DNA from 2 places in the Streptococcus sp. Marseille-Q8145 genome. Region 2 is predicted to be linked to the other one. Evidence: riboswitches for the same ligand, from Rfam matches in the RefSeq annotation. Region 2 holds a riboswitch; the other holds the start of a gene.
What was found. A riboswitch is a leader RNA that binds a small molecule or an ion and turns the genes downstream of it on or off. The one in region 2 is predicted to bind preQ1.

Region 1 (15,889 bases), on a different contig from region 2:
TGGCATATTATCAATGGTAAAATAACCCAGATCCTCAAAAGACTGGATAGCAACGGTCTTTCCGGCACCGCTCATTCCTGTCACAATCACTAATTGAATCTTGTGTTCAGCCATTCTTTCTCCCTTCGTCTAACATTTTATTTCTAAAAAAGGACGGGAAACTTCTCCCGGTCCCAAACATTTATTCTACAATCTCAGCAATGACTTCAATTTCGATTTTTACATCACGAGGCAAGCGAGCCACTTCCACTGCCGAACGAGCTGGAAATTCACTCTTAAAGGCTGTTTTGTAGACTTCATTAAATGGCACAAAATCATTGATGTCACTTAGGAAACAGGTCGCCTTGATCACATGGTCAAAATCTGTTCCAGCTGCTTCCAAAATAGCTCCTACATTTTTTAAAACTTGCTGGGTCTGCTCTTCAATCGTTGCACCTACAATTTCTCCTGTCTCTGGTGATAAAGGAATCTGACCACTTGCAAATAAAAGGTTGCCGACGATTTTTCCTTGGACATATGGTCCGATTGCTGCTGGTGCTTTATCTGTTTGTACTATTTTTGCCATTGTATTCTCCTCATTTCTTTTATCTTACTTATTATATCATAAAGTCAAAAGACTGACTATTCTTGTCCCCCTTCCCATTGACTTTTAGGAAATTTTTCTTTATGATAGTAAATGCATAATTCAAAACACTTGTTTTGGACTGGTTCGCAAACTTCCCAGTATAAAAAACTAAGTACCCTTATATTCTAAAGTAATGTAATTGCGCATAGTTTTTTCTGGTGTCCTGCCACTTTGGCAGAACTAACTGAGAGGTTGAGACTGAGGTTTCAGCCTTATTTTATTTCTCAAAAGGAGGACCTATGAAAAGAAAAGTTATTATTGACTGCGATCCTGGCATAGACGACAGCCTAGCTCTGCTCTATGCCCTGCAACACCCTGAACTAGAGGTCGTTGCTTTGACCATAGTCGCTGGAAATGTCCCAGTGGAACTTGGTCTTGAAAATGCCTTTAAAATCCTGGAAAGGCTGAATCGGCTAGATATTCCAGTATATGCAGGAGCCGACAAGCCCTTGGTTCGTGATTTCGTCTCCGCTCAGGATACCCACGGCATGGATGGATTGGGGGAAAGCGGGATAGCAAGAAGCAGTTCCACCCAAGCCCAGCCACAAGCAGCTTATGACTATCTGGCAGACTATTTCCAGAAAAATAGTGACACTTCCATCATTGCACTGGGGCCTTTGACCAATATTGCCTTGGCTCTTAGGAAAAATCCTAACCTTGGGCAGCATCTAGACCGTTTTGTCAGTATGGGCGGCAGCTACAAATCGCACGGCAACTGTTCACCCGTAGCGGAGTACAACTACTGGTGCGATCCGCATGCAGCCCAAGAAACCTACGAAAAACTTGGAAAGAAGATCGAAATGGTCGGTCTAGATGTCACTCGAAAGATTGTCTTGACACCCAATCTCTTGGAATATATGCGTTTTATCAATCCTGAAGTCGCCGACTTTGTCGGAAAAATCACGCGTTTTTACTGGGATTTTCATTGGGAGTATGAACATATCATCGGCTGTGTCATCAACGATCCATTGGCTGTTGCCCATTTCCTGCATGGAGACCTTTGCCAAGGCTTTAACTCCTTCGTCGATCTTGCAACGGAAGGCATTGCCATGGGACAAACGCTGGTTGATGCCTATCATTTTTATGGTAAGCAAGCCAATGCTAAGGTGCTGACCCAAGTAAACAGCCACCTCTTCTTTCAGGATTTTCTCTCCGTGATACTCAACACGTCAAAGGAAATCATCTGCCAAGATCTAGAAACTTTAAATTTAGGATAAAATTATGAAAAAAACAACACCATTTACCATCACATTTACAGCTATCTGCATCGCTCTAAACTATATCGGAGCTAACATTGCCCTTTTTCTAAAACTTCCTGTTTATTTGGATACTTTTGGAACGATATTGGCTAGCCTCATTTTAGGACCTATTTGGGGAGTAGGAACTGCGGTTGCCAGTGCTCTTATTAGCGCTTTTACAACGGACATTTCTGCTATTTATTTCTCTCCAGTAGCCATTCTTTTGGCTCTGCTTGTCTCGGTCTTTTTCACTGCTGATTCAAAACCAAGACTAAACCTCCTCTGGAAAACGGTTCTAGTCTCTCTGCCAGCTACTGCTTTGGCCTCTCTGATCACTGTGATAGTCTTCAACGGAATTACCCCAAGCGGATCTAGTATTATCGTTCAAGGTTTACACGGTTTAGGCTTAGACTTGGTCACCAGTACCATCATTGTCCAAGCACTGACCGACTATGCAGACCGCCTCATCGTTATTGGGGTTAGTCTTGCCTTCATCCCACAACTCAAAAAAGTCAGCCCCAGAATCTTTGCAAAATCCAACAATGCATAAATCAAAAGAACTACTCAGAAACAGTGATTTCGAGTAGTTCTTTTTAGTTTAACATTTGTCTTTTATCCGTCTTTAATGTCAAGTTATAAAAAAGGAGTAGACAGACCCTTCTAGAGTCCAATCCTACTCCAAAGCTACATTTGAGATTAGTTTCGTCCTTTGAGAACAGCCTCAATGATTGCCATTCTGACAAAGACGCCATTTGTCATTTGTTCTACAATTCGAGATTTTGGAGCTTCAACCAAATGGTCTGCAATTTCTACATCGCGATTGACAGGCGCTGGGTGCATCAAGATAGCGGTATCCTTCATACGGTCATAGCGCTCTTGCGTCAAACCGTGGAGTTTATGATAATTTTCCTTAGAGAAAATGGAGTTGTAGTCATGGCGTTCGTGCTGTACGCGGAGAAACATCATGACATCCACTTGGTCAATAACTTCGTCAATCGTTACGAACTTACCATAGTCAGCAAATTCCGCACTTCTCCACTCATCTGGACCAGCAAAGAAAAGCTCAGCACCGAGACGTTTCAAGATTTGCATATTAGATTTGGCTACACGTGAGTGATCAAGGTCACCAGCGATAGCTACTTTCAAACCATCAAAATGACCGAATTCTTGGTAAATTGTCATCAAGTCAAGTAAACTTTGGCTTGGGTGCTGACCAGAACCATCACCACCATTTACGATAGAAGTTGTAATTGTTGGGCTTTCGATCAATTCTTTATAGTAGTCCACCTCAGGGTGACGGATGACACAGACATCTACACCGAGAGCTGACATAGTCAAAATCGTGTCGTACAAGGTTTCTCCCTTGTTGACTGAGCTTGTCTTGACATCAAAGTCAAGCAGGTCGCATCCAAGTTTTAATTCTGCTACTTCAAAAGCCTTGTGAGTCCGTGTTGAAGATTCAAAGAAGAGATTTGCAACGATATGCTGCTCATCATAATGAACCTTTGCGCCGTTTTTAAATTCAATCCCGCGCTTGATCAAAGCCATTACTTCTTCGTTCGTAAGGTGTTCCATAGATACAAGATTTTTAAGTGCGATTTGATTTGATGACATGATGTTATACTCCTTTTTTATTAAAAACTTTGGACAAATGTAGCAATCTCGTCAGCCTAATTTTTAGGTTCTGGCAGGATGAGGTAGAGGGCAATTCCGAGAACAGTTGACAAGGCAACCCCTGAAACTTGCAGACCTGATAGTTGCAGGGTCAGACCACCGATACCAGATACCAGAACGACACTGGCAATCAGCAGGTTCTTTTTATTGTCAAAATTGGTTTGTGCTTCAATCAGAATTTTCAAACCGCTGGAAGCAATTACCCCGAAGAGGGCGATGGAAATGCCACCCAAAACTGGACTTGGAATCGATTGGAGCAAGGCAGATACTTTCCCAACAAAACTCATGACAATAGCCAATACAGCAGCACCAGCAATCACATAAACACTGTAGATTTTATTGAGCGCCATAACCCCGATATTTTCACCGTAGCTGGTTACTGGCGGAGCACCAAAGATACCCGCGATAACCTGAGCCAGACCGTCTCCAGCTAAAGTCTTATCCAAACCAGGCTCTTTAAAGAAATCCTTGCCTGTCAAGCTATTCAGAACCATTACATGCCCAAAGTGCTCTGTCATCGTTACAAAGGCAATCGGTGCCATTGTTAGGATTGCACTTGGATACAATTTAAAATCATAATCTATAAACGGAAGATTCATCGGCGGAACGTGGAACCAAGAAGCTTTTGTCACGTTGGCAAAAGAGATAATCTCCTGACCTGTCACCGATCCAACAATCAGAGCGAAGATATAGCCAACAATCAAGCCCAGCAGAACTGGAATAATACCAACGATTTTCTTACCGTATATGTTAAATAGAATGACACAGAGGAGGGTTACCATCCCGATAGCAAAGTAGGTGATGTCGTAGACCTTCTGGTCTCCAACGGTCTTATACATCACATCGCCAACGGCTGTACCCGCTAGACTCAGACCAATCACCATGATGATCGGCCCCACCACTACTGGCGGCAAAATCTTATCAATCCAGGCGTTTCCTGCGAATTTCACGATGAGGGCAACGATGAAGTAGACCAAACCTCCCGTGATAGCACCTTGCGCAACCGCAGCAATCCCATCTGTCTTCATTAAGATTTGCATGGCAGCGATATAAGCAAAGCTGGAGCCCATATAAGCAGGGATTTTGTACTTGGTCACTGTCAAGTGGGCCAGCGTTCCCAAACCACTTGAAAACAGGGCTACCGCTGGGTCAATTCCCACCAGAATCGGAACCAACACTGTCGCCCCAAACATAGCGAATAAATGTTGGAATGAAAGTCCTAAGAGTAAGCCAGGTTTTGGCATATCATGGACATCGTATTTAACTTCTTGACTCATCTTGTCTCCTCCTCTACAATCAGAACTCGGTCCTGACCATCTTTTTCAGTCATTTCAACAATAATCTCTTCAAGGTGGCTCGTTGGAATATTTTTGCCAACATAGTCTGCCCGAATCGGCAACTCACGGTGCCCGCGGTCCACTAGAACAGCGAGGCTAACACGTGATGGTCGCCCATTGCTGACAAGATTATCAATGGCTGCGCGGATCGTCCGACCTGTATAGAGCACATCGTCAACAATAATCACTTCACGCTCAATAATGTCAACTGGAATCACTGTCGTGTCTTCCTTGACCTTGATATCGTCTCGGAAGGGCTTTGTATCCACTTCGCAAACTGGAATCTCAATTTTCTCTAGCTGAGCCAGTCTTTGCTGGATCCGCTTGGCAATGAAAACCCCTCTGGTCTTAATGCCTGCCAAAACGATTTGGCTTAAATCCTTGTTGCGCTCGATGATTTCATAGGTGATCCGCGTGATGGCACGATTCATAGTGATCTCATCGACAACTTCCTTTGTCTTCATCTAAACCTCCTAAAAACATTAAAAAAGCCTCCTTTTGCAAGGAGACCTCAGAAAATAGAGACAGGCTGAAACAAGACGCACTTGTCACACTCCACCCATCATTTTTACTTTGCTCCTTGCCTATCTCTCTGGATAGAATTAAAGGACTATTTAATTGTTTATAACTATACCACAATTTTAATTCCATTTCAAGAAAAAAATGAACTTTTTTCATGAGAAATTGCTAATCCATTTCAACAAAATAAAAAACAGAGAACATCTGTTTTCTATTTCCCACTATAATACTCTAAGCTTTCTTCTTTGAAAATGAGATAGATTTGATTCCGTAAAAAATATAACCAAAGACCAGATAAGCCACAAAGATAATCAAGCACATCTTGATAACATAAGGCCAACCGTGCTTATAGACATTAAGGAAAAAGTAGGGAAAGGGTTTATCCTTAGCATTCGGAATATCAATTTTCAAGAAAAAACCGTTAATAAGGGCAAAAATCATGTAAATCAGCGGAACACTTGTCCAAGAAATGGGATCAAACCAACGATACTGTCGGGTTTTATCAAATACAAGAGTATCAAAGAAAAACATGAGTGGCACAATGTAATGGCAAAGGAAATTTTCCAAGCGATAAAAATCGGTCGCAATCGGAGCTAGGAGCAAGTGATAGACCACGCAGGTAATCATGATACACATGGTCACACCACCCTTCACGCGCAACAGCTTGGAACTCTCCCAATTATTGTTCGTCCACATTCTAAAAATGAGATAGGCGGTAAATAACAGAACCAGAAGATTAGACAAGACCGTGTAGTACATTAGCATTCCCACTCCAAGTTTAGCAATTTCCAGATAGACCCCTACAAAAGCCAAAACCAAAAGAAGAAGGCGATAAGAAAGAATTATTTTTTTATTCATAGCGCTTCTCAGATTTTCTTGACAAATTCTGACTTGAGCTTCATAGCACCAAATCCGTCAATCTTACAGTCAATATTGTGGTCGCCTTCGACGATGCGGATATTTTTCACGCGCGTTCCTTGTTTGAGATCCTTAGGAGTACCTTTGACTTTCAAGTCCTTGATTAAGGTAACTGTATCCCCATCGGCCAACTGGTTTCCGTTTGCATCAATAGCCACTGGACCAGCTTCTCCTGCTGCAACTTCTGCAGGATCCCATTCATAAGCACATTCTGGACAAACCAAGAGGACACCATCTTCATAAACGTATTCTGAGTTACATTTTGGACAATTTGGCAAATTATTCATTAATTCATTTCTCCTTATAAGTGGGCAGACATTCAGAAAAAAATAAGAATCGAATGACAGCCATATTTTACCGTCTTATTATACGATATTTTATCTTATTTGACAAATGGGCAAAGAAAATCACTTGTTTTCAAAAAACTTTCTTGACTTTTATGACAAAACAATGTACTATTCTAGTGTATATACAGTAGATAAAAGGAGTTTATTATGAAACCAACATCCAAAAATCAGTTTATGACACTGACCGCTTTCTTGACTGCCCTAGCCATCGTTATTCCGCTGGTTATGCCGATTAAGATTGTCATTCCGCCCGCTTCCTTCACTTTAGCCAGCCACGTTGCAATCTTTCTGGCCATGTTCATCTCACCACTCATGACAGTGATTGTCGTCCTCGGCTCTACTATTGGATTTGCCATGTCTAGTCTCCCTTTCATCATCACACTGAGAGCCCTGTCTCACCTGCTCTTCGGGACTATCGGCGCTCTTTACCTGCAAAAGTATCCTGAAACACTGGATAGTCAGAAAAAGATTTGGATCTTTAATTTCGTCCTGGCCTTGATTCATGCTTTTGGCGAGGTAGTGGTCTGCATTCTCTTTTACACAACGACAGACTATCCGGCCAATGCCTTCTATATCCTCTTCGCTTTAGTCGGATTTGGAACAATCATTCACAGCATGGTGGACTTTGTCATTGCAAAATTTGTCTATCAGGCTCTGAAAAAGATTCGTTAAACCTTGAATCTTCTAAAGTTTTGATTTACAATGAAGTTATGACAAAAAAACGAAGAAATGATTTATTAGAGCTTTTAAAAGAAGCTCGGCAACCTTTAAATGGACAATTTTTGGCGGAACAATTTCATGTCACTCGTCAGATTATCGTTCAGGATATTGCTCTGCTGCGAGCCGATGGCACTCCCATTATCAGTACCAATAGGGGCTATCTCTATAAAGAAAGCAATCAACCCGCTCATTTTCACAGACTTTTTAAACTCAAACACAAGGCGGACGATATTGAAGCCGAACTTTTGGCCATCGTTGATAATGGCGGGCGGGTGCAAAATATCATGATTGAGCATCCTGTCTATGGGGAAATCCAGACCTATCTGAAATTGACCTGTCGTCGCGATGTGCAGCAATTTTTAGAGCAAGTCTCAGAGAGCGATTTTCGTGCCTTATCCGAGCTAACAAATGGAATTCATTACCATTTAATCGAGGCAGATTCTCAACAGGACCTAGACTATATCGAGGAAGCCTTAGCTACACTGGGCTTTCTGCAAGAATAGGCATAAGGATAATATTGTAGATTGAACCAGTTTTGAAGGGAATTCAAGGCTGGTTTTTATATTTTAAATGAACAAGAAACTTTGTCAACTTCCTCGAAATAAGGTAAAATAAGAGAAAGAAATCTGTAGGGGGACAGAATGGCAGCAAAAGCTAAATACCAAATCATCATGGATAAAATCATTAGGGACATTGACAAGGGAAGACTTACTAGGGGGCAAAAGATTCCCTCCGTCCGCAAGCTGGCAGACCGCTACCAATGCAGCAAGGATACTGCCCAGAAGGCCTTGATTGAGCTTCGTTATCAAAAGTATATCTATGCCGTGCCTAAGAGCGGCTACTATGTCTTGGAAAATGACCAAAACAAAAAGGAAGATATTGAGCTGGCTGTGACAGACGACCGCCATCAAGCCTATGAAGACTTCCGCCTTTGTGTCAATGAAACGCTGATCGGTCGAGAAAACTATCTTTTTAACTACTACTCCCAGCAAGAAGGACTGGAGGATCTGCGACAGTCGGTCCAGCGCTTGCTCTTGGACTCCGCGGTCTACACTTCTGCAGACAATCTGATTCTGACTTCCGGTACCCAACAAGCCCTCTACATTCTCTCTCAGATCGACTTTCCTAATAGCAAAGAGACCATTCTGGTGGAACAGCCCACCTACCATCGGATCAACGACTTACTGCTAAATCAGAAACTGCCTTATGAGACCATAGAGCGTAAGCCGTCTGGGATTGACCTAAAAGAGTTAGAGAGGATTTTTCAAACAGGGCAAATCAAGTTTTTCTATACGATTCCCCGTTTCCACTATCCACTAGGACATTCCTACAGCCGTCAGGAAAAGGAAGAAATCCTTGCCCTTGCTGAGCGTTATGATGTCTATATCGTTGAAGATGACTATCTGGCCGACTTTGATAGCAAGCGAGAACTGCCTTTTTACTATCTAGATGACAGCCAGCATGTTCTCTATATCAAGTCTTTTTCCACCAGTCTTTTTCCCGCCCTGCGCATCACTGCTTTGGCTCTGCCACCTCAGATTCGAGAGACCTTTCTGTCCTATAAAAAAGCGGTTGACTACGACAGTAACCTCATCATGCAAAAAGCTCTCTCCCTCTATATTGACAATCTGATGTTTGAAAAGAATCGTCTGGCATTATTGAACCAACTGGAAGTTGAAAAAAATAAGGCACAATTCCTCTTGGACGAACTTCATTTCCCTCTACCCCACCAGTTGACAACCGATGGCGTGATTTTTGACCTGCAATCCCTCTCATCAGTCAGCTCCCTCAAACATAGCAAGCTGCCGCTGGACTTTTTTGAAAGTAGCTACATTCAGACCTGCCCCTACTACTATGCTAAGCTACTGTTTGATGATTTAAAGGAAAATCTGGAAAAATTGAAAGACTATCTAAAAAAGTTGTAGGCATATTGTCCTACAACTTTTGTTTGAATTTCTCCTTGTTTATCAGGCATCCATCATCCCTGCCTGCAGCTGATACATTTTCTTATAGGTCCCATTTTGTGCTAGAAGCTCTTCATGGCTACCAGACTCAATGATGCGCCCTTTATCTAAAACGTAGATGCAATTGGCATCCTGAATCGTGGACAGCCGATGGGCAATGGCAATAGTGGTTCGACCCTGCCGCATTTTCCGGAGAGAATGCTGGATCAACTCCTCAGTTTCCGAATCGATATTGGCTGTGGCTTCGTCCAAAATCAGGATTTTAGGCTTGGTTGCGATGGTTCTGGCAAAAGCCAAAAGCTGTCGTTGGCCACTAGAGAAGGTGGACCCGCGTTCAGTAACTGGATTATCATATCCCTGAGGCAGTTGGCTGATAAAGTCATGGGCATCGACAAAGCGAGCTGCTTCCTCTACCTCTGCTTGTGACAGACTCTCCTGATACATGCGGATATTGGAGGCAATGGTGCCGTGGTAGAGAAAGGGATCCTGCAAGACAAGACCGATATTGCGGCGTAACTCTGCTTGACTATAGTCTCCGATGTCTCTGCCATCGATAAGAATCCTACCTTTTTCAAATTCATAAAAGCGCAGAAAAAGGTTGATAATGGAGGATTTTCCCGACCCCGTTGGCCCGACAAAGGCAATCGTCTCACCTTGCTTGACGCTAAAGGAAATGTCCTTTAGAATCTCTCTTTTTCCGTCATAGGAAAAGCTCACATGCTGAAAGTCAATATTGCCCGCCTGAATCTCAGGTCCTTCTTCTGCTTGCTCAGGCTCAAAGTCTCTACGGTCCATCAGTTCAAAAACGCGCTCCGCTGCTACCATAGAAGTTTGAAGAACAGAGTAATTTTGCATGACATCGATCAAGGGATTGAAAAGCTGGTTGACATACTGGATAAAGGCATACATGACACCTGCAGTCACTCCAGCTACTTGCCAGCTCAAGCCAAAATAAGTCAGAATAAGAGCATAAGCCAAAATTTTCAGCAAGGACATAGCAGGGCGTAGAAAGAGGCTGTTCACATTCAGATAGCGATTGCTAAAAGCCAAATGTTCCCCATTGATTTCTTCAAATTCTTCTAACAGGCGCTTTTCCTGACCAAAGGCTTGGATGATCCGCATCCCTTCAATACTCTCAGAAAGTTTGACGTTGAGGTCGCTCAGTTTAGCTCGGACTTGCTTGAGCAAGCGATTGGAAAGCCGCTGATACAGGATAATCGAACCAAGCATGATAGGCAAAAAGAGGACAATCAGCAGAGTCAGCCGCCAATTCAGAGCCAACATAGTTACGATTGTCACCACCAAAATAAGCATGGAGCTGAGGAAGTTAGAAAAAATGCTGCTAAACATATCAGCCACTGACTGGGTATCGTTTGTCAAGCGAGAAACGATAGCCCCTGCTGCAGTCTGGTCAAAGTAAGCCATCCCTAATTGCTGCATATTCGCAAAAGTTTCCTGCCGAAGATCGCGGACAATGCTGTAGGCCACCCTTGCAAAAGCATATTGCCCCAGAAAAGTAAGGAGCACCCGCAAAAGAAAGAGACCATAGTAAATTGCCAGCAGATAGAGACCACTTGAGGCTGCCTCTCGGCTGACAAACTGGTCAATATAAGAACGAGCCAAAAGTGGCAAGGCCGTCGTCACCAGAGTTGTCGCAAAAATAAAGACTAGAGCCAGGAGGCTAATCCATTTGTAGCGCCACATATAATCTAGAAGGCGTCTAAAAGTTGATTGTTTTGTCATTTTGCAGACTCCTCCTCAAAGCGTTCATATAATTGTTGATTTTGATAGGTTTGAGCATACCAGCCCTGTGCTGCCAGCAATTCTTGGTGGCTACCTCGTTCCTTAATACGGCCATTCTCCAGCACTAGGATCAAATCCGCATGGACAATGGCTGACAGACGATGGGCAGTGATAATGGTCGTCTTGCCAGCTCGTTCCTGCTTGAGATTTTCTAAAATCACATGCTCGGTCTTGGCATCTACTGCTGACAAGGAATCATCCAAAATCAAAATTTCTGGATTAGTGATGAGGGCTCTGCTCATAGCCAAACGCTGCTTCTGACCGCCAGAAAGCGAGACGCCTCGCTCTCCAAGTAGCGTATCCAAACCATTCGGCATAGCCTTAATATCTTCATAAACACCACAAAGTTGGACTGCTCGGATGACTTGCTCTTCTGATAGTTCTGGATTGGCAAAGCGGATATTGTCCCGAATGGACAGGGCAAAGAGTATCTGATCCTGAGGCACATAACCAATCAGACCACGCAGATCCTTAAGAGCATACTCTCGGATATCGTGGCCATTCAGATAAATTGCTCCTTCCTGAATATCCTGCTCCCGAAGCAAGAGGCGCAGCAAGGTGGTCTTCCCAGATCCAGTCGGCCCTACAATCCCCAAGGTCTGCCCTTTTTCTAATGTAAAGTGAATATCCTTCAAAGTCACTTCGTTCTCATAAGCAAAGTAATCGATTTCATAGTCCAGTCGGCCATTTTGGATACTGGCAAGTGGCTGCTGGGCTTCCTTGACATCCGACTCCTCCGCCAACAACTGTTCGATCCGTTCATAAGAAACAGCTCCCCGCTGGCTGATATTCACTAGGTACCCCATCGCTTGCAGCGGCCAAACCAGCATATCCAGATAAGTCATAAAGGTAACCAGTTCACCGACTGTAAATTGACCTTGGGAGATAAACATTCCTCCGAAAATCAAGGTCAGAACATAGGATAAGCCGACAAAAATCAGCACCATGGGATCAAACAGGGAATTATACTTGGCAGCTAAAATATTCTTTTGATAGACTTCTTGGTTAATAGCTCCAAAAGACTCCGTCTCCGCATTCTGATAGCCAAAAGACTTGGTCACTTTAATCCCCGCTACGCTTTCCTGAACTTTGTTGTTGAGATCAGAAAAAGCCTCCTGAGCCGCTTTAAAGCTCTCGTGATTCTTCCGACCAATCAAGCTGGTCCCCCAAGACAGAAAGGGCAGAGGAAGAATAGCAATCAGGGTCAGCCGCCAGTCCAAGACCAAAACCATGGTGATGAGGGTCACCAAGGCTGTAATAGAAGCATCTACCGCTGACATAACACCACCGCCAGCCACACTGACTACCGCATTGATATCATTGGTCGCATGAGCCATGAGGTCACCCGTTCGGTATTTTTGATAAAAACTTGGCGACATTTGCGTAAAATGCTCAAAAAGCCGAAAGCGTAAGATACGCCCCAGATTATTGGCCGTACCAAAGATATAGAGCCGCCAGACATACCGCAAACCATACATGATAAAAGCGGACAAAATCAAAAGGAGAAGATTATAAGCAAGTTCTCCAGCAGTCAGGCTCTGCCCTGCAATCCTGTCTATAACCTGCCCAATGACTCGTGGTGGAATCAGATTAAAAACACTGACCAGAGACAAGGCCAAGATGCCAATCATATAACGTCGCTTCTCCAGTTTAAAAAACCAGTCCAGTTTTCTGATAAGATTCATTTCGTTTCCTCATTCCAAACAAAGGACGGACAGCCCTTAATCTGACTGTCCGTTTCTCACTATCTCTATTATACGCTATTTCATCTAAAAATGAAACTCAGGCAAACTATGCTCATCTTTTCTTGGTCAGGACAAAGCTGGTATCCAGCAAATCAAAAAGTTGCTGGTCGGGCAAAGTTCCATCCAAGGGCAGGCTGAGCCAGTATTTTTTATTCATATGAAAGGCGGGGAAAATTCCCTTTTGCTGAATAAGTTCCGCAACTCGGTCACTCTTGACATTGAGAACCTCGATCGCACCACTGCGCTCCTTTTCAAACTTGGACCAGTCGGTCGTCAAAAAAGCTCCGTACCATTTCTTGCTATCCTGATGGCGAAAAACAGCGGCTCTATTAGCGCTTTTACGAGAAGAATTTTCCCAAAGATACTCCAACTGCCCCTGATAAGTAGTCGCCACATAGTTACTCAGTCGCTGACTTTGCTCATAAAGAAAGCCTACTTCCTCAAAGCAATGCTGCCGAATATCCAGCAAAACCTCCTGGCAGGCCGCCCTGACTTGTCCGACAAATTCTCCAGCCATACTTTCCATCTTGACCTGCCGGTACTCATCACCTGTATCCAAGTCAAGCACCTGAAAATCCAGCTTTCCATCGGAAATCAGCACATTCATCTGGAAGTCACCAGCCATAATCTCAGTCGAATAGTTGTATTCTGCATCAGCCCTGACAAAGCCATAATCCAGCAAATTTTCTTCCTTCAGCCTGTATCTGTCAAATAAATCCAGCATCCATTTTCCTTCTAAAATACCACCCTGGTCCCATGCAATTGATCAACACCCAAAGTGTCAGTAATCTCGGCACGATTGTCCAGATTAACCCCACCACCAGGTAAAATTTCTATCCGCCCTGCCGCATGCTCAATCAATTCATCCAGCCAGGCCAAATGCTCTAGAATGGACTCTAACGCTGGCCCGCCATGTGTCAAAATCCGCTTCACTCCATGTTCAACCAACCAGTCTAACTCTCCGAACTGATACTCAGCAGGAATAGCATCAAAAGCCATATGAAAGACCACATCTAGCCCCTTAGCCGCTTCAAGCAGCCGTTCCATCTTAGGATAATCAATCTCGTTATTTTCTGTTAAAACACCAAAAACGAGGCCATGGCTCCCCGCCTCACGTGCCTTCTGAATGTCCGAAAGCATTATCTCGATTTCCATATCTGAATAAACAAAATTCCCACCGCGAGGACGAATCATGGTCATCACAGTCGCATCATAAGGCTTGACCATTCGTACTGCAGCCTCGATGACACCGTAGCTAGGCGTTGTTCCACCAACTGATAGGTTATCACACAGCTCAACCCGCTTCGCTCCAGCCTCTAAAGCCTTATCTAGTAAGGTGACATTCTCTGCACAAAATTCATAAATCATGGCACTACCTCTTATTTACTATATTGATTTTCTACTTTTTATTATATCACAAAATTTCCTCTAACATGCACCCCTAGCATATTTGCCACTGCTTTTCTCAACAATTTTATATTAATAGGCTTGCAAAAATTTTCTATTATCTACTCTTACAAATCTTATTTTCAGTTATTTCCACTACGACCATCTTCCAAGACTTTTCAACTAGAGAAATGTTGACTTACGGATGTCTTTTGTTCAAGATTGTGCTAAAATAGACTTAATCTATGAAAACAAGGAGCTTTTATGAAATACCCTAATCTTTTAGATCGTTTCCTGACCTATGTCAAGGTCAACACACGCTCAGACGAAACATCTACTACTACACCCAGCACTCAGAGTCAGGTCGACTTTGCTAACAATGTCCTCATTCCTGAAATGAAGCGAGTCGGCTTGGAAAATGTCTACTACCTGCCTAATGGCTTTGCGATTGGAACTCTGCCAGCCAACGACCCTAGCTTTACCCGCAAAATTGGCTTTATTTCTCACATGGATACAGCGGACTTCAACGCAGAAAACATCCAGCCACAGGTCATTGAGAATTATGACGGCGGTGTGATTCCGCTCGGACAATCTGGCTTTAACTTAGATCCTGCAGACTTTGCCAGTCTCCATAAATACAAGGGCCAAACCCTGATTACGACTGACGGAACAACCCTTTTGGGAGCAGATGACAAGTCCGGTATTGCTGAAATCATGACTGCTATCGAATACCTGTCTGCCCATCCAGAAATCAAGCATGGAGAAATCCGAGTTGGCTTTGGACCAGACGAGGAAATCGGTATCGGGGCTGATAAGTTTGACGCTGAGGACTTCGATGTCGATTTTGCCTATACAGTAGATGGCGGACCGCTAGGAGAGCTCCAGTACGAAACCTTTAGTGCTGCTGGAGCAGAACTGACCTTCCAAGGTCGCAATGTTCATCCGGGAACTGCTAAAGACCAGATGGTCAATGCTCTCCAGCTGGCTATTGATTTCCACAACCAGCTGCCAGAAGCCGACCGACCAGAGAAGACTGATGGCTACCAAGGCTTCTACCACCTGATGAATCTGACCGGGACTGTCGAAGAAGCCCAAGCTAGCTATATTGTCCGCGACTTTGAGACAGAGGCTTTTGAAAATCGCAAAGCTGCTATGCAGGCCATCGCTGATAAGATGAACCAAGAGCTGGGCAGCGAGCGTGTCATCCTGACCCTCAAAGATCAGTATTACAACATGAAGCAGGTCATTGAAAAGGACATGACACCGATCAATATCGCCAAAGCAGTCATGGAAAATCTGGACATCCAGCCGATTATCGAGCCGATTCGTGGCGGCACTGATGGCTCAAAAATTTCCTTTATGGGCATCCCGACACCTAATCTCTTTGCCGGCGGTGAAAACATGCACGGCCGCTTCGAATATGTCAGCCTAGAAACCATGGAACGCGCTGTCGATACCATCATTGGCATCGTCTCTTATCAAGATTAAAAACGAAACCACAGAAATTCACGAGGAATTTCTATGGTTTTTTCTCACTCCGGTAATTCTATCTTCAAACTCATATCCGTCGGTTGCAATACCTTCTGAGCAGCAGCTAGAAAAGCTAAGCCGTT
Region 2 (15,889 bases):
CACCCGCCGCTGGCAGAGCCGTTGGATCGCTCCGCTCCACTGTCGCCTTATAAGGCTCGTGGGTCTCAATATCCACGCTCATCAGTGGCTTGTAAAGGGTTGGAATAGGCTTCATAACACCTCGCACCACGATTGGCTGACCATTGGTCATACCGCCCTCAAAGCCGCCTAGATTATTGGTCCTACGAGTGAAGCCATCTTCCTCAGACCAGAGGATTTCATCCATGACTTGACTCCCCTTGAGGCGGCCTGCTTCAAAGCCCACACCAAACTCAACTCCCTTGAAAGCATTGATGGACACGACTCCTTGAGCAATCTTGGCATCCAGCTTCTTGTCCCATTGGACATAGGAGCCCAGACCGACCGGCACACCTCCAACGATAGTCTCAATGACACCACCGATGGTATCCCCGTCTTTCTTAATCTGGTCAATGTAGGCCTTGATTTCTTCTTCGCGCTCGGGATTGACAATGGAAACCTCTGACTGGGCAGCTCTTTCTTTGATCTCTGCTACGGTCAGATCGTCTGGTACATCAATATCAATGCCACCAAAGGTTACGATATGGCTGGCTACCTCTACACCGATTTCTTCCAGCAAGCGCTTGGCTACCGCTCCGACTGCTACACGCATGGTCGTTTCGCGGGCAGAAGAGCGCTCTAGGGAATTTCGCAAATCGTCAAAGCGATATTTCATGCCGCCAACTAAGTCAGCATGGCCAGGGCGTGGTTTGGTAATCTTGCGCAGCCCTTTTTTCTTTTCATCCACATCTGCCGCACCCATAATCTCCAGCCACTTCTGATGATCCAGATTCGTGACATTGAGGGTAATCGGGCCGCCCATGGTCAAGCCATGACGAACCCCAGACGTAATCTCGACTTGGTCACTTTCAATCTTCATGCGGGCACCACGGCCGTACCCACCCTGACGGCGCTTGAGCTCAGCATTGATATAGTCAGCGGTCAAAGGAAGACCAGCCGGCACCCCCTCAATAATAGCTGTCAAACGTGGTCCGTGGGATTCTCCTGCTGTTAAGTATCTCATACATTTTCTCCTATTTCTGGGATGGAAAGAGATGGACAACCTGTCTATTTTTCATCCAAACTGTCCAATCGTCTTAAACTCCATCTGGCACTTATTTCTTCAGAAATTCTTTCATCTCTTCCAGCGGAATCTGGTGAATACTAGCCGAACCCAGCTCGGGCACCAGTACTAGCTTGATAGAGTTGCCTCGAGCCTTCTTATCATGGGTCAGTGCCTGATAGAGAGCAGCTTCATTCCAAGGCTGGTAATCCACCGGCAAGCCAAACTTCTGACACATATGGATGATGTCTTCTGTGATTCCGGCTGGCATGAGGCCTTTCTTTTCAGCGACACGAGAAACCTGTACCATGCCAATCGCCACGGCTTCACCGTGCATGACTTTTCCATAGCCCGCTGTCGCTTCGATAGCATGCCCAATAGTATGGCCGAAATTCAGATAGAGGCGGACGCCATTATCCAGCTCGTCCTCAACTACAATCTTACGTTTAACATCACAGGAATGGTAAATGATGCTTTCAGCATGCTCTAAAATCGACTCTGGACTGCCATCCATTTCTGACAGCTCATCCCAGAGTTCCTTATCCTCAATCAAGCCGTACTTGACAACCTCGCCCATACCTTCAATCAATTCACGTTGCCCTAAAGTCTGCAAGACTTCAGGGTCAATCAGAACTCCATCAGGCTGAGTAAAAGTCCCGACCATATTCTTGGCCCAAGGTGTATTGACACCTGTCTTACCACCGATAGAGGAATCCACTTGAGCTGTCAGACTGGTCGGAATCTGCACGAAATGAACGCCCCGCATGTAGGTCGAAGCGGCAAAGCCCGCCAAATCACCGACGACTCCGCCTCCCAAGGCTACAATGCCGTCGCTGCGGGTCAGACCAACCTTGACCAAAAACTCATAGACTTTGTTGACGGTCTTTAAGTTCTTGCTGGCTTCGCCTTCCAAAAAGTCAAAGACAAAAGTCTCAAATCCAGCCGCTTCCAAGCTCAGCTTGACCTTTTCCGCATAGAGTCGAGCCACTCGATTGTCCGTGACGATGACCACTTTCTGAGGCTGCCACAGCTGACTCAGCCAGTTTCCAGCCTGAGATAAGGCTCCTTTTTCGATGGTAATATCATAGGGATGATGGGGGAGATTTACATTCAATTTCATAAGCGCCTCCTTGTTTTTCCTGCTCCAACCTTAAAGGAGCTGAGTACGAGTGACTATTTATACAGAGCTTCTAGCTGCTGCCAAATTTCCTGACAGGGCATGGATTGGTCTGTCCAAAGCTCAAAAGCTTCTGCTGCCTGATAAAGCAACATACCCAGACCATTCACTGCCACTACCTTCTGACTTCGAGCCCACTTTAAAAAAGGTGTTTCAAAAGGTTTGTAAATCACATCCGCAACTAAAATCTGGCTCGGCAGCTGAATACTTTCAGCTAATGGCAAAGTTTTTCCATCCATACCCACACTTGTTCCATTGACCAGAAGGTCTGATTGGTTAATTTTATCCTGCAAGGTAGCTAAGTCTTCTAAGTTAAAAACATGAATCCTACTCTTAGTCTGGCGGCTGATAACTGCCATCTTGCTGACGGTCTTATCATAGGATGCCTGCCGAGTAAAGACAAAGATTTCTTCTGCCTGATCCAAAGCAGCTTGAGCGATAATAGCTGTTGCGGCTCCTCCAGCACCTAAAATGGTCATTTTTTTGCCCTGAATAGCAAAAGACGGCAAGCTCTTAAAAAATCCCTTGCCATCCGTATTATATCCTATCAATATACTATTTTTATTCACCACTGTATTCACAGCCCCGATAAGACGGGCACTGGGAGCCAATTCATCAAGATATTGGATGACTTCCTGCTTGTAGGGCATTGACAAATTTATCCCAAACATATTATACCTTCGGATATTAGCAACGGTCGCTTCTAAATCCTCTGCTTCAATTTCCAAAGCAAGGTAGACACCATTGACAGCAGTCTTCTCAAAGGCAGTATTATGAATAAATGGTGAAATGCTATGCTTAATCGGCTTAGCAACCACTGCAGCTAGACGAGTATGGCCATCAATTTTCATTTAAAATCTCCCGCACAACCTTCATGTTTGCTAGGGAAACCTGACCCGGTGCACTCGGCTGTTCAACGCTAGCAAAAGACCAGCTCGAACCTGTCAAATCTGCAGCTAAGCGAGAAATCTTTCCGACTTTTCCCATAGAAATCGTTACATACTCTTGCTCAGGATTCAAAATCTTAAATCCACGAGTGTAGTTCATCAGATCCAAGACATCCTGCTCATTGTGAGCCATGACAGAAACTTTGACCACTTTTGGTGCCAAACTTGTCAATTCTGACAAAATTTCCATCATATTTTCAGGCGTTTCCTCAAAATTATGATAACTGAGAACTAAATTTGGAAACTCGAGCATTTCTTCAAATTTATCTTTATGCGAATAGTATTCAAAATCAACATAGTCTGGCGAATAAAAATTGGCCACTTCTTTGATGAGAGCAACATATTCATCATCTGACAGATCAATTTCACCACCTTCTCCGCGACTTCGCAGCGTGAAGAGCAATTCACGACCAGCAAATTTCTCGAAAATAGCAGGAGCAACGTTGAGAATGCTCTCTTTCGGCAAAAAGTCCGCGCGCCATTCGATAATGTCAGCATCATCATAACGACTCACATCAATTGCTTTAGCCTCTTCTAAACTTCTGGGCATGATTGAAACGACTAATTTCATTTATCCACCTTAATTGTAAATACCTTTAGGTAGTTACTATTCTCATCTTTCTTATTGTATACAAAGTCTGCTGGTAGGCCATATTCCGCTAGATAGCGGTGAGGAACTCCTGCAAATCCTTTTTCAATTTCTTTTTTAAACTTACTTTTAGAGACATTGGCTGCATTGGTCGAAAGAATCAATGTTCCTTTCGGACTCAAGATTTCCAAGGCCTGAGCCACCAAACGATGGCAATCTTTCGCAACAGAGAAAGTCTGCTTTTTATTGCGAGCAAAGCTCGGCGGATCAAGGACAATCACATCATATTTCAACTCGTGACGCTTGGCGTATTTGAAGTAATCAAAGACATCCATAACCACGAAACGATGAGGCTCTAAATCCAAACCATTGGCTTCAAAATGCGCTTGGGAAAGCTCGCGGCTACGTTTGGCCAAATCCACCGAAGTTGTTTGACTGGCACCGCCCATAGCAGCTGCCACCGAGAAAGCTGCTGTATAAGAAAACATATTGAGCAGGCTTTTTCCGCTAGCTAAGCCGTCAACCAGACTCCCCCGTACCTCGTGCTGGTCCAGAAAAATCCCAGTCATCAGGCCATCATTCATGAAAACTTGATAGCGAACGCCATTCTCCAAAACCGTAAAATAGGCTGGCGCTTCTGCTCCGTAGAGATGGGCAGACTCATAGTCCAAGCCCTTGAAGCGAATCTTCTCGTAAGCTCCAGCGACCTCAGGAAATACCTGCTGGAAAGCAGCCACTATCTGATCCTTAATTGAAAAAACAAAGGAATTGTACCAAGAGAAAACGGCATATTTCTCATAGATATCAACCGTAAAACCGCCAAAACCGTCACCTTCTTGGTTAAACAGGCGATAGGCTGTCGTATCCTCCGCATGACGGTAATAGAAACGCTTGTCTTTAGCTTTTTCAAACAAATGCTGAAAGAAAGCTGAGTTCAGCTCTACCTTAGCATAGGAAATCAGCCAACCAAGCCCCTTATTTTGTAAGGAGAGATAAGCCGTTCCCAAGAACTTCCCCTGCTGACTATGCAATTCCACACATTGATCGGTGAATGAAAGAGTTGGAAAATCATTCTTATCTAGAACTAAAATTCCTTTTCTCAACTTTTCCTCTGTCTGTTTATTAACAGTAAGTTTCTTCATAAGCATTATTATACCAAATATTGTGAAAATTCTCAAAGCATATTTATTATTTTCAAATAATACTTGTTTTAGTAGAAGAAATCTCCAACATTTTATATATTAAATATTTATTTTATCAGGCGGACTTTCAAGTAAGCTTCCCTATTCCCACTTTCCATCATTAATATTGAAACAAAGCCTGTTTAATTTTAGATATTTTTGCGAACAATCTTGAAGCTAGGAAATAATTGCCCTTATTAAATTACCTTACAAATAAAATAAACTAAACACTAAATCACCTCAATTTTTCCTCATCTTGAAAAATTGTGATATACTTAGAAGAAGAGAATTTTTAGGAAATAAGACAAGGAAGTATCTTTCTGTGAAAAAAATAACCAAGAATTTACTCAATTTTATGAGTACAAGGCTCGGTTTCGTCTTGAGCTTGCTCACGATTTATTGGTTAAAAACCATGTGGGCTTATACCGTTGATTTTAATTTAGATATTCAAGGAGCCTATCAAATTTTTCTGGCTCTGATTAACCCTTTCCCAATTGGACTTTTACTGATTGGACTCGCCCTTTATATCAAGCCGACCAAGCTTTTTTATTGTGTCAGCACGGCTATCTACATCATGCTCTTTGTCTGGTTGGTCTCAAACTCCATCTACTACCGTGAGTTTACCGACTTTGTGACAGTTAATACCATGTTGGCCTCTAGCAAGGTGTCTGCAGGTCTCGGGGCAGCAGCCATGGAGCTCTTCCGCCCTTGGGATGCTATCTATATCATTGATTTTCCAATTCTGGGCTGGCTTTTTTATAAAAAGTATATCTGCTTGGATCATCGTAGGTTTAATTTCCGCGCCAGCTTTGCTGTAACGTCCCTATCAGCGATGCTCTTTTCGGCCAATCTTTTCCTAGCAGAAATTGATCGTCCTGAGCTCCTGACACGCGGATTTTCAAATTACTATGTCGTTCGCGCCCTTGGTCTTCCTGCCTTCCTGGGCTACAGTGCCAATCAAACCTATGCTGCTAATAAAGAGCGTTCCAAAGCCTCTGCCAAGGATCTAGAACCCGTTCAACAATATATCCAATCCCATTATGCTGAGCCAAACTCTGAATACTATGGTATTGCCAAAGGTCGCAATGTTATCTATGTCCATCTAGAAAGCTTCCAGCAGTTTCTTATTGATTATAAACTGCAGATGGAGGGCAAGGAATATGAAGTTACGCCTTTCCTCAACTCCCTTTACCACTCCAACTCAACTTTGGCTTTTTCAAATATCTTTAATCAGGTCAAGGCTGGAAAGACTTCCGATGCGGAGACCATGATTGAAACGGGTCTCTTTGGTCTCAACCAAGGCTCCTTCATGGTAAACTACGGCGGTACCAATACCCAACAAGCAGCACCTTTTATCCTATCAAAAAATGGAGACTACACATCTGCTGTTTTCCATGGAAATACAGGTAGTTTCTGGAACCGCAACACAGCCTACAAGCAATGGGGTTATAATTATTTCTTCGATGCGTCTTACTTTACCAAGCAAGACGAGACCAACTCCTTCCAGTATGGTTTGAACGATAAGATTATGTTCAAAGATTCCATCAAATATCTGGAACATTTGCAGCAGCCTTTCTATGCCAAATACATCACCGTCTCTAATCACTATCCTTATACGACCAGTCTGATTGGCGATGAGATTGGTTTCCCACTGGCAGATACCAAAGACGAAACCATCAATGGCTATTTTGCAACAGCAAACTACCTCGACTCAGCTGTCAAAGCTTTCTTTGACTACCTGAAAGAAGCTGGACTCTATGAAAATTCAATTATCGTCCTTTACGGCGACCACTATGGAATTTCCAATTCCCGTAATCCAGCTTTGGCACCTTTGATCAATAAAAATTCTGAGACTTGGTCTAGTTACGACAATGCCATGTTGCAGAGAGTGCCATACATGGTCGTGATACCTGGAATGGAAAAGGGAAAAATCATCGATACCTTTGGCGGACAAATCGATATGCTGCCAACCTTGGAGCATTTATTGGGGATTGACTCCAAAAATTACCTTCAAGTCGGGCAAGACCTCCTCTCACCTCAGCACCAGCAAATCGTGGCCTTCCGCTCAACCAATAACTTTGTAACACCAAAATACACAAGTTATAGCGGCCGCATTTACAACACACAAACTGGTGAGGAGATCACTCTGCCAGACGAATCAACAACAGCTGAACTAGAAGCTATCCGAACAGCCGCAAATACACAACTGAAAATGAGCGATGCTATTCAGACAGGGGACCTATTCCGCTTTTACACAGGCAATAATCTAGGAAAAGTCAATCCTGACGATTACAATTACATCAACTCTTTGAAAGCCCTCAAGGCCATTGAGAAAGAAAAAGGCGACCAATCAACCAGTCTTTATTCAAAACGTGGCGGTGTATCTTCTGTGGATCTCTTTAATTCACCAAGTTATCGAGTACTTCACCCAGAACAATTTCACTCTAGCACTAGCAGCGAAGAGGGAACTAGCGGAGAGTCCTCCAGCTCTTCTAGCTCCTCCAGTTCAAGTGCCAGTCCCTAATCTATGAGGCTACTCAACTCTTCCTAAAACATTGAAAAATGTTGAGGGAGAGTTTTTTTATTTTTGAAGCACAAAAAAAGATTGAAGACTTAAGCTGCAAAGCCTGTCTTCAACCTTTTCTTATTTTTATTCATATTATGCAATCACTTCAAAAACGGAAGCGGTCAGATTCTCCACATAGAAGGGTCTCTTATGACGACTATTTCCGACCAACAAACGCAGGTGATCCGCATTCTCAAGGTAATATGGCAGTCCACTTGCATTAAAAATGATTTCATAATGTTTTTCATCTTTAATCTCAAAAATGACGATACCACTGCCGGCAAAGGCTTCTTTTACAAAGACATGTTTGTAAATCTCTTCATAGGTTTGATAAGAAAATTCCTTCTGACTTGTCTTTAAGCGAAGGATTTGCTTGATATAGTCAATACTCTCCTGATGTTGGCTGATCAATTCCCAATTCACTTGATTGATAGCATCGGGAGCATTGTAGCTGTTCATTGCTCTGTCACGGTCGCTAGGCAGGACTTGGCCCTCTTCGCCTGTTCCTACTAGTTTCGTGCGGGAAAATTCTTGGCCCAATTCCATAAATGCCATACCCTGCATAAGCAAGTTCATAGCTGTTGCCAGCTCAATTCTTTTGGTCCGAGTGACCTCATCATCTTCTGGGTGCAAGTCAACCAGCAAATCATGCAGGTTGAAATTATCATGCGCCTCCACATAATTAAGAACCTGAGTTGGTGTCAAATAGGAGCCTAACTCACTGCTACCCAGAATGGCTTTGGCTATGATATCTTCCGTCGCTTGTCCGCTCACATAACCAGCTTTCAGACCACCGTAGACTTCAGCACCCTTTATCGCATCGCGCTGAGTATCATTAAAGAAGCCAATTCGCGGCAGTTGATATGCATTGTCTTTCTTAGCCTTGTCCTCTGGCATCAGGCCTGTTCCCATATCCCAACCTTCACCATAAAGCAAAATCCGTGGATCAATTTTATCCATTTCTTCTCGGATGATATTCATGGTGGTGACATCATGGATTCCCATCAGATCAAAACGGAAGCCATCCACATTGAATTCTTCTACCCAATAGCGAAGTGAATCAATCATGAATTTGCGGAACATTTCATGCTCACTGGCCGTCTCGCTGCCAACTCCGGTACCGTTTTGGAAAGAACCGTTGGGATTCATCCTGTAGTAATAATCGGGAACCGTTGACTGAAAGGCTGAGTCGAAGGTCGAATAAATATGATTGTAAACCACATCTAAGGTCACAGAAATCCCTGCATCATGATAAGCCTGAATCATGGTTTTCAAATCTCGGATGGCCTGACCCGGATCATTCGGATTAGAAGAAAAACTAGTTTCTGGTGCATTGTAGTTCTGTGGATCATAGCCCCAGTTATAAGTAACTTGGCCATTTTCGTCATAGTCCTTGTGTCGGTCAGAAACCGGCTGGAGCTGCACGACATTGATACCTAGATTGCGAATGTAATCAAAAGTAGTCTGATCTCCCTGACTATTTCTAGTGCCTCCTTGACAAGCACCTAAAAAAGTCCCTCGCAAATGCTCTGCGACACCGGAACTAGGCGATTTACTAATATCGCGGATATGCATCTCATAAATGACCGCTTGATTCGGATTATCTAAACGCCAAGTTGCCTCCTTGCCTTGACATACCTTAAAACCAGCAACAGTCTTGTCCTGTTCAGCAACAATAGCTGAGCGCTTGCCATCAGGACAGGTGGCGATTGTATAAGGATCGCGCGTCAAAAAATGCTGGTTTTCAAAATGAACATGATACTGGTAGCCCTTGCCAGCTAAATCTTCTGGCACTTCCACCGACCAAACTCCGATTGTATTTTTAGCATGATCGTGCGAGTAAATCTCTCCCTTTTCCATAGAGAATTCTTTATAAACAGCTGCTTGATTATCCGAAGTTTCATAGACTAGCAATTCAACTTTTTTGGCTGTCGGAGCCCAAACTTTAAACTCATTTACTTGCCCCCGCAGACGATGCCCAAGCCAACCTTGGTAGCCCCAGCATTCATCAAAATAATCCGACCGCATGGCCACATCGAAATTATGAGGACGTCGCCGCGAATATTGGTGGCTCGTCGTCGCCGCTTGCAAGGAATAGTAGACCTGGTGATCTCCTTCAATCAACCACACCTCTGTAGGCAAATGAACTGGCAATAAGTCAATGTGGTAGTCGCAAGATTGGCTGGACCAGTCTGAACGCTTGACAATCACATGAGCCTGACTAAGAGGCTCCCAACTTTTAAAAGATAGTTCTCCCTGGATACCAAAATAATCTAGTTTAGAAAAAGGTGCTTCTTTTCCCCACTGATCTGTCTGCCACTGCCACAAATCATAAGAAAAGTAATCTCCCTTAGGATTGTGGTAATGGACAATGACTTTATAGTCTAGCATTTTCATTTATCTCTTCATTCTAATTTTTCTAAGGAAAGAGCGCTCTCATCGATTTCATCTATATTGGCGAAAAACTCCAGATGATTGTGCAAAACTTCCAATTCTACTGGTGTATCTCCTCCGTACTCACCGTCTAGATTCAACATAAAGGGAGCTTTTTTATCTAATACTTCTAGCTTCAATTTGCTGGTTTTCAGATATTCAACATTAGCATCCGTCACATGTTGGCCACCATTAATTGCTTGTATGATGAGACTAAGCATATCAAACAACTTGGCCGTTTTTACAAGAATCAAGGTGAAATTTCCATCGTCCAGTTTTGTATCTGGCGCTAGTTTTTCAAAGCCTCCGATAGAATTAGTCAAGGCTGCAAAGACAAGCGAAATCTTGCCCTCAAAAACACCATGGTCATGCTCAATCCGTACCTTACGCGATTTGGAGCGTGGCAGCATTTTGGCTCCTTCGGCTACATAAGCCAGATAGCCTAGACGGGTCTTGACTTCACTAGGGACACTGTAAGTCAGCTCTGTCAGAGTGCCTGCCGCCGCAATGTTGATAAAGTATTTACTACCATAAGCCCGGCCGATATCCATCTGAATCGTCTGGTTTTTCTCGATAATACGAGCTGCAGCCACTGGATCTCCCATGGGAATTTTCAAGGCACGCGCATAATCATTGGTCGTACCAGTTGGAATGAAAGCCAGCTTGGGGCGCACATCTAAGCCTGCAACTCCATTCACTACTTCATTGATAGTCCCATCTCCACCGGCTGCTATAACCAAATCAAAACCTGCTCTTGCTGCTCTTTCAGCTTCTCGCTGAGCAGAGAAAGGCTCTGGAGTCGTCTGGTAGGCACTGGTCTCATAGCCAACATCTTCCAAGACATCCAAGACTTCGGCAATATTTTTTTTGATAATTTCCTGCCCAGAAGTTGGGTTATAAATTAATCTTGCTTTTTTTATTTTATTTTCCATACTCAGCCTCACAAGCTATCTAGCCAGTCCTCGTCTCGAATCTCGATCCCAAGTTCTTGAGCTTTGGTTAATTTGCTGCCTGCATCGCTACCTGCCACCACCAAATCAGTCTTTTTAGACACACTTCCAGCGACATTTGCACCCAAGCTCAGCAACTTTTCTTTAGCTTGATTCCGTGTTAATTTTTGTAATTTTCCGGTCAATACGACTGTTTTGCCAGCGAGAGCGGCATCAGCTGCCACTTTCTCCCCTAGATAGTCTAGGTTGACGCCAGCTTCTTGTAATTCTTGCAGCAGAAGCTGACTGCCTTCCTGCTCAAAGTAAGAATGCAGACTCTGAGCGATAACTGTCCCTAGGCTGTCAATGGAAGATATTTCCTCTTGACTTGCCTGAGACAGCTTGATCATATCGTGGAATTTCTCCATCAAAATCCGACTAGCCTTGCTTCCCACGTGACGGATTCCCAGACCAAAGAGCAATTTCTCTGCTGAGTTTTCCTTGGAAGCTTGAATAGCAGTATACAATTTATTCGCTGATTTTTCCTTAAAGCCGTCCAAGGTCAGCAAATCTTCTACAGAAAGTCGATAAATTCCAGCCACATCCTTGACCAAGTTCTTATCAAAGACCTTTTCGACCACTGCTGGACCAAGGCCAGTAATATTCATAGCATCCCGGCTGGCAAAGTGAATCAAGCCTTCCTTGATCTGGGCTGGACAGAGCGGATTGATACAACGCAGAGCCACTTCGTCCTCGAAATGCACCAGCTCACTCTCACAGCTCGGACAGTGACTTGGTATTTCCAAAGCCTCCTCTGAGACCCGCTTAGACTCCACCACGCGCAAAACAGCAGGAATAATATCCCCCGCTTTATAGACGATAACGGTGTCTTTCTGACGAATATCCTTCTCTGCAATATAGTCCACATTGTGCAAGGTTGCTCGGCTAACAGTCGTCCCCGCTAGCTGAACTGGCGTCAAGTTCGCCGTTGGAGTCACAACTCCCGTCCGGCCGACTGTCCAGTCAACAGACAGAAGCTGGGCTTCCTTTTCCTCAGCTGGAAACTTATAAGCGATGGCCCACTTAGGTGCCTTGACCGTAAAGCCAAGTTCTTCTTGCACCGCCAGGTCATTGACCTTGATGACAATACCGTCAATCTCATAAGGAAGACTATCCCGCTCCTGAGCAATCTTTTCAATAAACTCCCAAACGGCATCAATCGAATCCGCTAGAAAATGAATCGGATTAACTGAAAAGTCCAAAGACGCCAGCTTGTTTAAGACGGCTTCCTGGCTTCTAGCCTCAGTCGGACTGGCTTCTTGGTAGAGGAAGGTTGCTAGATTGCGCTTGGCCACAACCGCTGTATCCAACTGGCGCAAGGTTCCTGCTGCCGCATTGCGGGGATTGGCAAACTCAGGCTCACCGTTCTCCTGCCGCAGCTGATTGACCGCATCAAAGGAAGCCTTGGGCATGTAGCACTCTCCACGAACCGTAATATCCAGCGGTTCTTTCAAAGTCAGGGGAATATCCTTGACCCGCTTGAGGTTTTCCGTGATATTTTCACCAACAGAGCCATCTCCCCGAGTCGCCCCTGCTACCAAGATTCCCTTTTCATAGGTCAGGGAAATAGAAAGCCCATCAATCTTGAGCTCACAAATATAGGAAACCTGGGGAAATTCCTTGCGAATCCGCTGGTCAAAAGCCATTAATTCTTCACGTGAAAAAGCATCCTGCAAACTAAAGAGAGGATACTGGTGTGGATATTTTTCAAATCCTTCTAAAATCTTCCCACCCACCCGATGCGTTGGGCTATCAGGTAGGATATCAGTTGGGCACTTTTCTTCTAACTCCACTAGCTCACGATAGAGTCTGTCATACTCGCTGTCCGATACACTTGGCCTGTCTGCCGTATAGTATTCATGGGCGTATCGATTGAGCAATTTGACTAATTCTGACATTCTTTCTTTCATACTTCTATTATAACACACCTCACCCAACAGTCCAATAGCTAAAGTAAACGCTAAGCTCAACTAAAAAAGTAACCTCAAAGGCACTTTTTAGTCTCTGATTAAACCAATCAAATACTAACCTTTGGATTTTTTAACTTTGGCAACTTTAAGAAATGAATCTTTCTCACTCTGAACATAAAAAAGTAGAGGACATCAATTATCCTCTACAGATTTTAAAATTTCATTAATCCACTACAGTTGACAAAGATAACTAACTTTTGGAATTTAGGTCATTTTTTGGAAAGTCTCTATTATAATAAATTGCGAATTTTTTCTTTTATAAATGCGTTAAGAGGATAGTGTTTATCAAGATATTCTAGGAGTGCCTGAGCAGATTCAGAGATTAGTTCGTAACCTTGCAAAAAGTAGGGTAATTGTTTGGCCTCATTTGGATAACCTTTTTCAAATCGCCTGTTGCTGTTAAAAATATCTATAAAATTAGATTTAGAAGTTTTTTCCAAATTGATTAGTTCGGTCCAAAGCTTGACGGATCTGTTTTGGATGAAATCATAAGCAGCAAATTTTTCGCCTCTCTGATAGCGACCTAGTCCTATATAGAGATTGCATAAAATTTCTCCCAACAGCCATTCACGGTCTCTATTTTCTTTTGATGGCAATCTTTGTGGTTGGCAGATTGTTCCATCAAAACCGACCTCCTTCCAGATAATCTTGCCTTCAGCGAAGGGAATGTTTACTAGTTCATGAGCTTCAAAGACAGCAAATTCACAAAAAACATCATCTTCAAATAGAACTTTATGTCCATCCACTGTATTTTGGTAGTGAAATGCAATTGGTTCTAGCTTACTTAACCAGGTTAGGTCCTGGATATAGGCATGCTTGTAGCCATCTTTTACAATAACAAAGAAGTCCAAATCTGAGTACTGATCCAATCGTTCTCTTTCTGCTCCGCAAGAACCAAGTGCCAGCAAAGCTAGTGCTTGTCTAGAATCTTTTAGAGACTGACCAATATCATCTAGTCTTTGTAACAGTAATTCTGTTTTATTCATATCGTTACCTCATTATTTCTTGTTTACAGACATTATATAGTTAATGTTTTCGAAAGTCAATTTCATCCAACACCAGACGCATACCAATATAATATGGTGTTTTTTCGGTATTTTTTTGTTATGATAAATTGAATCATTTTACGGAGGTTTTCTCATGTTATCAAGAGTTGAAAAATTTGAAGTAGTCTTTGATTAATTAGAAAGTGGTTCTTATCTTTAAAAAGTTTAAATGATTTGGAAAATACTTGAGAAGGAAAAATATATCGACTTAACCATCAATTTGCAAACGGTAAGATCTTCCCTCAAACGATGAAAATATAAATACGACCGCTCGAAGAATGGCTAATTTACCTAATTAGGCATGAAACAATCATTGCAAAATATATTTTTTAAATTACCCATAAAATGATGAGTTGAAGCGAGTTATTCAAAGTCATATGTATTTCTGATATTTAAAAAAGCGATCTGAGACTCAATCTATATATAAAATTAGGACTGCTAAGTAAAGTGTGGACATTATACCACAATACACAAAATCTTCCTCTATTTGTTCCGAATTCTTCCTAGAAAGCAAAGGACAGAAAAAGAGCGGAAATTCCGCTCTCTGCTGTCTTATTTTGTCAAATCAATCCTTTTCGCAATCTGGTTAATAATGATAGCCCCAACTATCAAGGAAGCAAACTCTCCAATAGCCGTTGTAAACCAAGTCAGGAAGAATGGCAAGCCCTGTAAGAAATACAACTCTGCTGCAATCGTCACCATCGAAATTGAGAAGAAAATCGCAAAATAGAAGTGATCCAAACGAAGCAAATCTTTAATCAGGTATTGATTCTTATAGCGACTAAAGAGGTAGACACCCAATGATAGGAAGACTAAAGTTGACCAGCCGCCGACAAAGACATCAATGATTCCAAAACTATAGAGATTGGCAATCATACAGCCGATGGTCACTCCCATAATGTATTTACGATTATAAAAGGCCATAAAGTTCATCATTTCAGAAATTCTGAACTGGTAAGCACCATAGCTGATAGCATTTAAAGGGGGCGTAATCGTAAGGGCCACATAAATAGCAGCAACAATGGCAATCTGAACCAAATCACGGACTGATAAGTTTTCTTGTTTCATGTTTTCTCCTTTAGCGCATGAGCGCGTGTAATATGCTTGGCGAAAGAAGTTAAGCGCCAAGGGTTGCGTCAGACGGGAAAATTATCTCCTCAAAATCGACAACTTCACTAGTATAGCATAAATCCTAGAAATGTGATAGACTATGCTTATGAAAACTTTGATTAAAAAATTCTTTGACAATGAGGTTCTATCCTACCTTTTCTTTGGTGTGGCAACCACTCTTGTCTCCGTCGTCAGTCGGATGCTCTGCTATGAACTGACAGGAAACGAACTACTAGCTACGATAATAGGTGATATTCTGGGCATTCTCTTTGCCTTTGTGACCAACGATACCATCGTTTTCAAGCAAAAAAGACAAGGCTGGCCAGTGCGATTGGTCAAATTTTTCACAGCCCGGCTGGCAACTATGGCCTTGAACTTGCTGTTAACCTTTATCTTTATCACTAGCTTCCCGCAGATTATTGGTCAATTCGTCCACAACGATATTAAGATGGTCAACACCATTGAAACTTTGATGGCTCAAGTACTGATTATCGTTCTCAACTACGTCTTCAGCAAGATTTTTGTCTTTAAAAACAAGGCAAAATAAGAATAGAGCAGCTATTTTCACCTATAAAAATAAAACTGGACCAGATATTTCTGATCCAGATGTTTTTATTTTTAGACTTCCAAGCTGGGATTTTCAGCTGTCAGATGAGTAATATCGCCTTTGACACCAAAATAGTCCTCAATCAGAGTCTGAAGTCAAACCAGATGGAAATTTTCGGATAGATATTTATTTACTAATGCCTCGTTGCTTCTTAACATGTTCCTTATACATTTTTGACTTTTTCCCATACCAT

Region 1: it holds a riboswitch for preQ1, as region 2 does, so the genes downstream of both, ACWPVL_RS10520 (nucleoside hydrolase) here and ACWPVL_RS00955 (QueT transporter family protein) in region 2, are expected to answer to the same signal.

The regions. Positions count from the first base shown of each region.
Region 1 is NZ_CBCOPQ010000005.1:138,511-154,399, reverse strand. It holds gene rapZ (RNase adapter RapZ) at 1-114, opposite strand, end outside; gene ACWPVL_RS10525 (RidA family protein) at 182-565, opposite strand; PreQ1 riboswitch class I at 699-743, shown strand; gene ACWPVL_RS10520 (nucleoside hydrolase) at 865-1,842, shown strand; gene ACWPVL_RS10515 (LytS/YhcK type 5TM receptor domain-containing protein) at 1,847-2,413, shown strand; gene ACWPVL_RS10510 (aspartate carbamoyltransferase catalytic subunit) at 2,560-3,477, opposite strand; gene ACWPVL_RS10505 (uracil-xanthine permease family protein) at 3,534-4,814, opposite strand; gene pyrR (bifunctional pyr operon transcriptional regulator/uracil phosphoribosyltransferase PyrR) at 4,811-5,338, opposite strand; gene ACWPVL_RS10495 (Pr6Pr family membrane protein) at 5,625-6,251, opposite strand; gene ACWPVL_RS10490 (zinc ribbon domain-containing protein YjdM) at 6,260-6,598, opposite strand; gene ACWPVL_RS10485 (hypothetical protein) at 6,806-7,330, shown strand; gene ACWPVL_RS10480 (transcription repressor NadR) at 7,369-7,881, shown strand; gene ACWPVL_RS10475 (aminotransferase-like domain-containing protein) at 8,020-9,303, shown strand; gene ACWPVL_RS10470 (ABC transporter ATP-binding protein) at 9,346-11,085, opposite strand; gene ACWPVL_RS10465 (ABC transporter ATP-binding protein) at 11,082-12,830, opposite strand; gene ACWPVL_RS10460 (MmcQ/YjbR family DNA-binding protein) at 12,943-13,614, opposite strand; gene ACWPVL_RS10455 (copper homeostasis protein CutC) at 13,626-14,258, opposite strand; gene pepT (peptidase T) at 14,541-15,764, shown strand; gene ACWPVL_RS10445 (DUF6572 domain-containing protein) at 15,809-15,889, opposite strand, start outside.
Region 2 is NZ_CBCOPQ010000001.1:166,172-182,060, forward strand. It holds gene aroC (chorismate synthase) at 1-1,042, opposite strand, end outside; gene aroB (3-dehydroquinate synthase) at 1,134-2,201, opposite strand; gene ACWPVL_RS00915 (shikimate dehydrogenase) at 2,255-3,109, opposite strand; gene aroD (type I 3-dehydroquinate dehydratase) at 3,099-3,776, opposite strand; gene ACWPVL_RS00925 (class I SAM-dependent rRNA methyltransferase) at 3,773-4,936, opposite strand; gene ACWPVL_RS00930 (LTA synthase family protein) at 5,298-7,499, shown strand; gene pulA (type I pullulanase) at 7,635-9,932, opposite strand; gene ACWPVL_RS00940 (diacylglycerol kinase family lipid kinase) at 9,947-10,906, opposite strand; gene ligA (NAD-dependent DNA ligase LigA) at 10,915-12,873, opposite strand; gene ACWPVL_RS00950 (hypothetical protein) at 13,164-13,919, opposite strand; gene ACWPVL_RS00955 (QueT transporter family protein) at 14,532-15,047, opposite strand; PreQ1 riboswitch class II at 15,045-15,167, opposite strand; gene ACWPVL_RS00960 (GtrA family protein) at 15,196-15,636, shown strand; gene ACWPVL_RS00965 (hypothetical protein) at 15,823-15,889, opposite strand, start outside.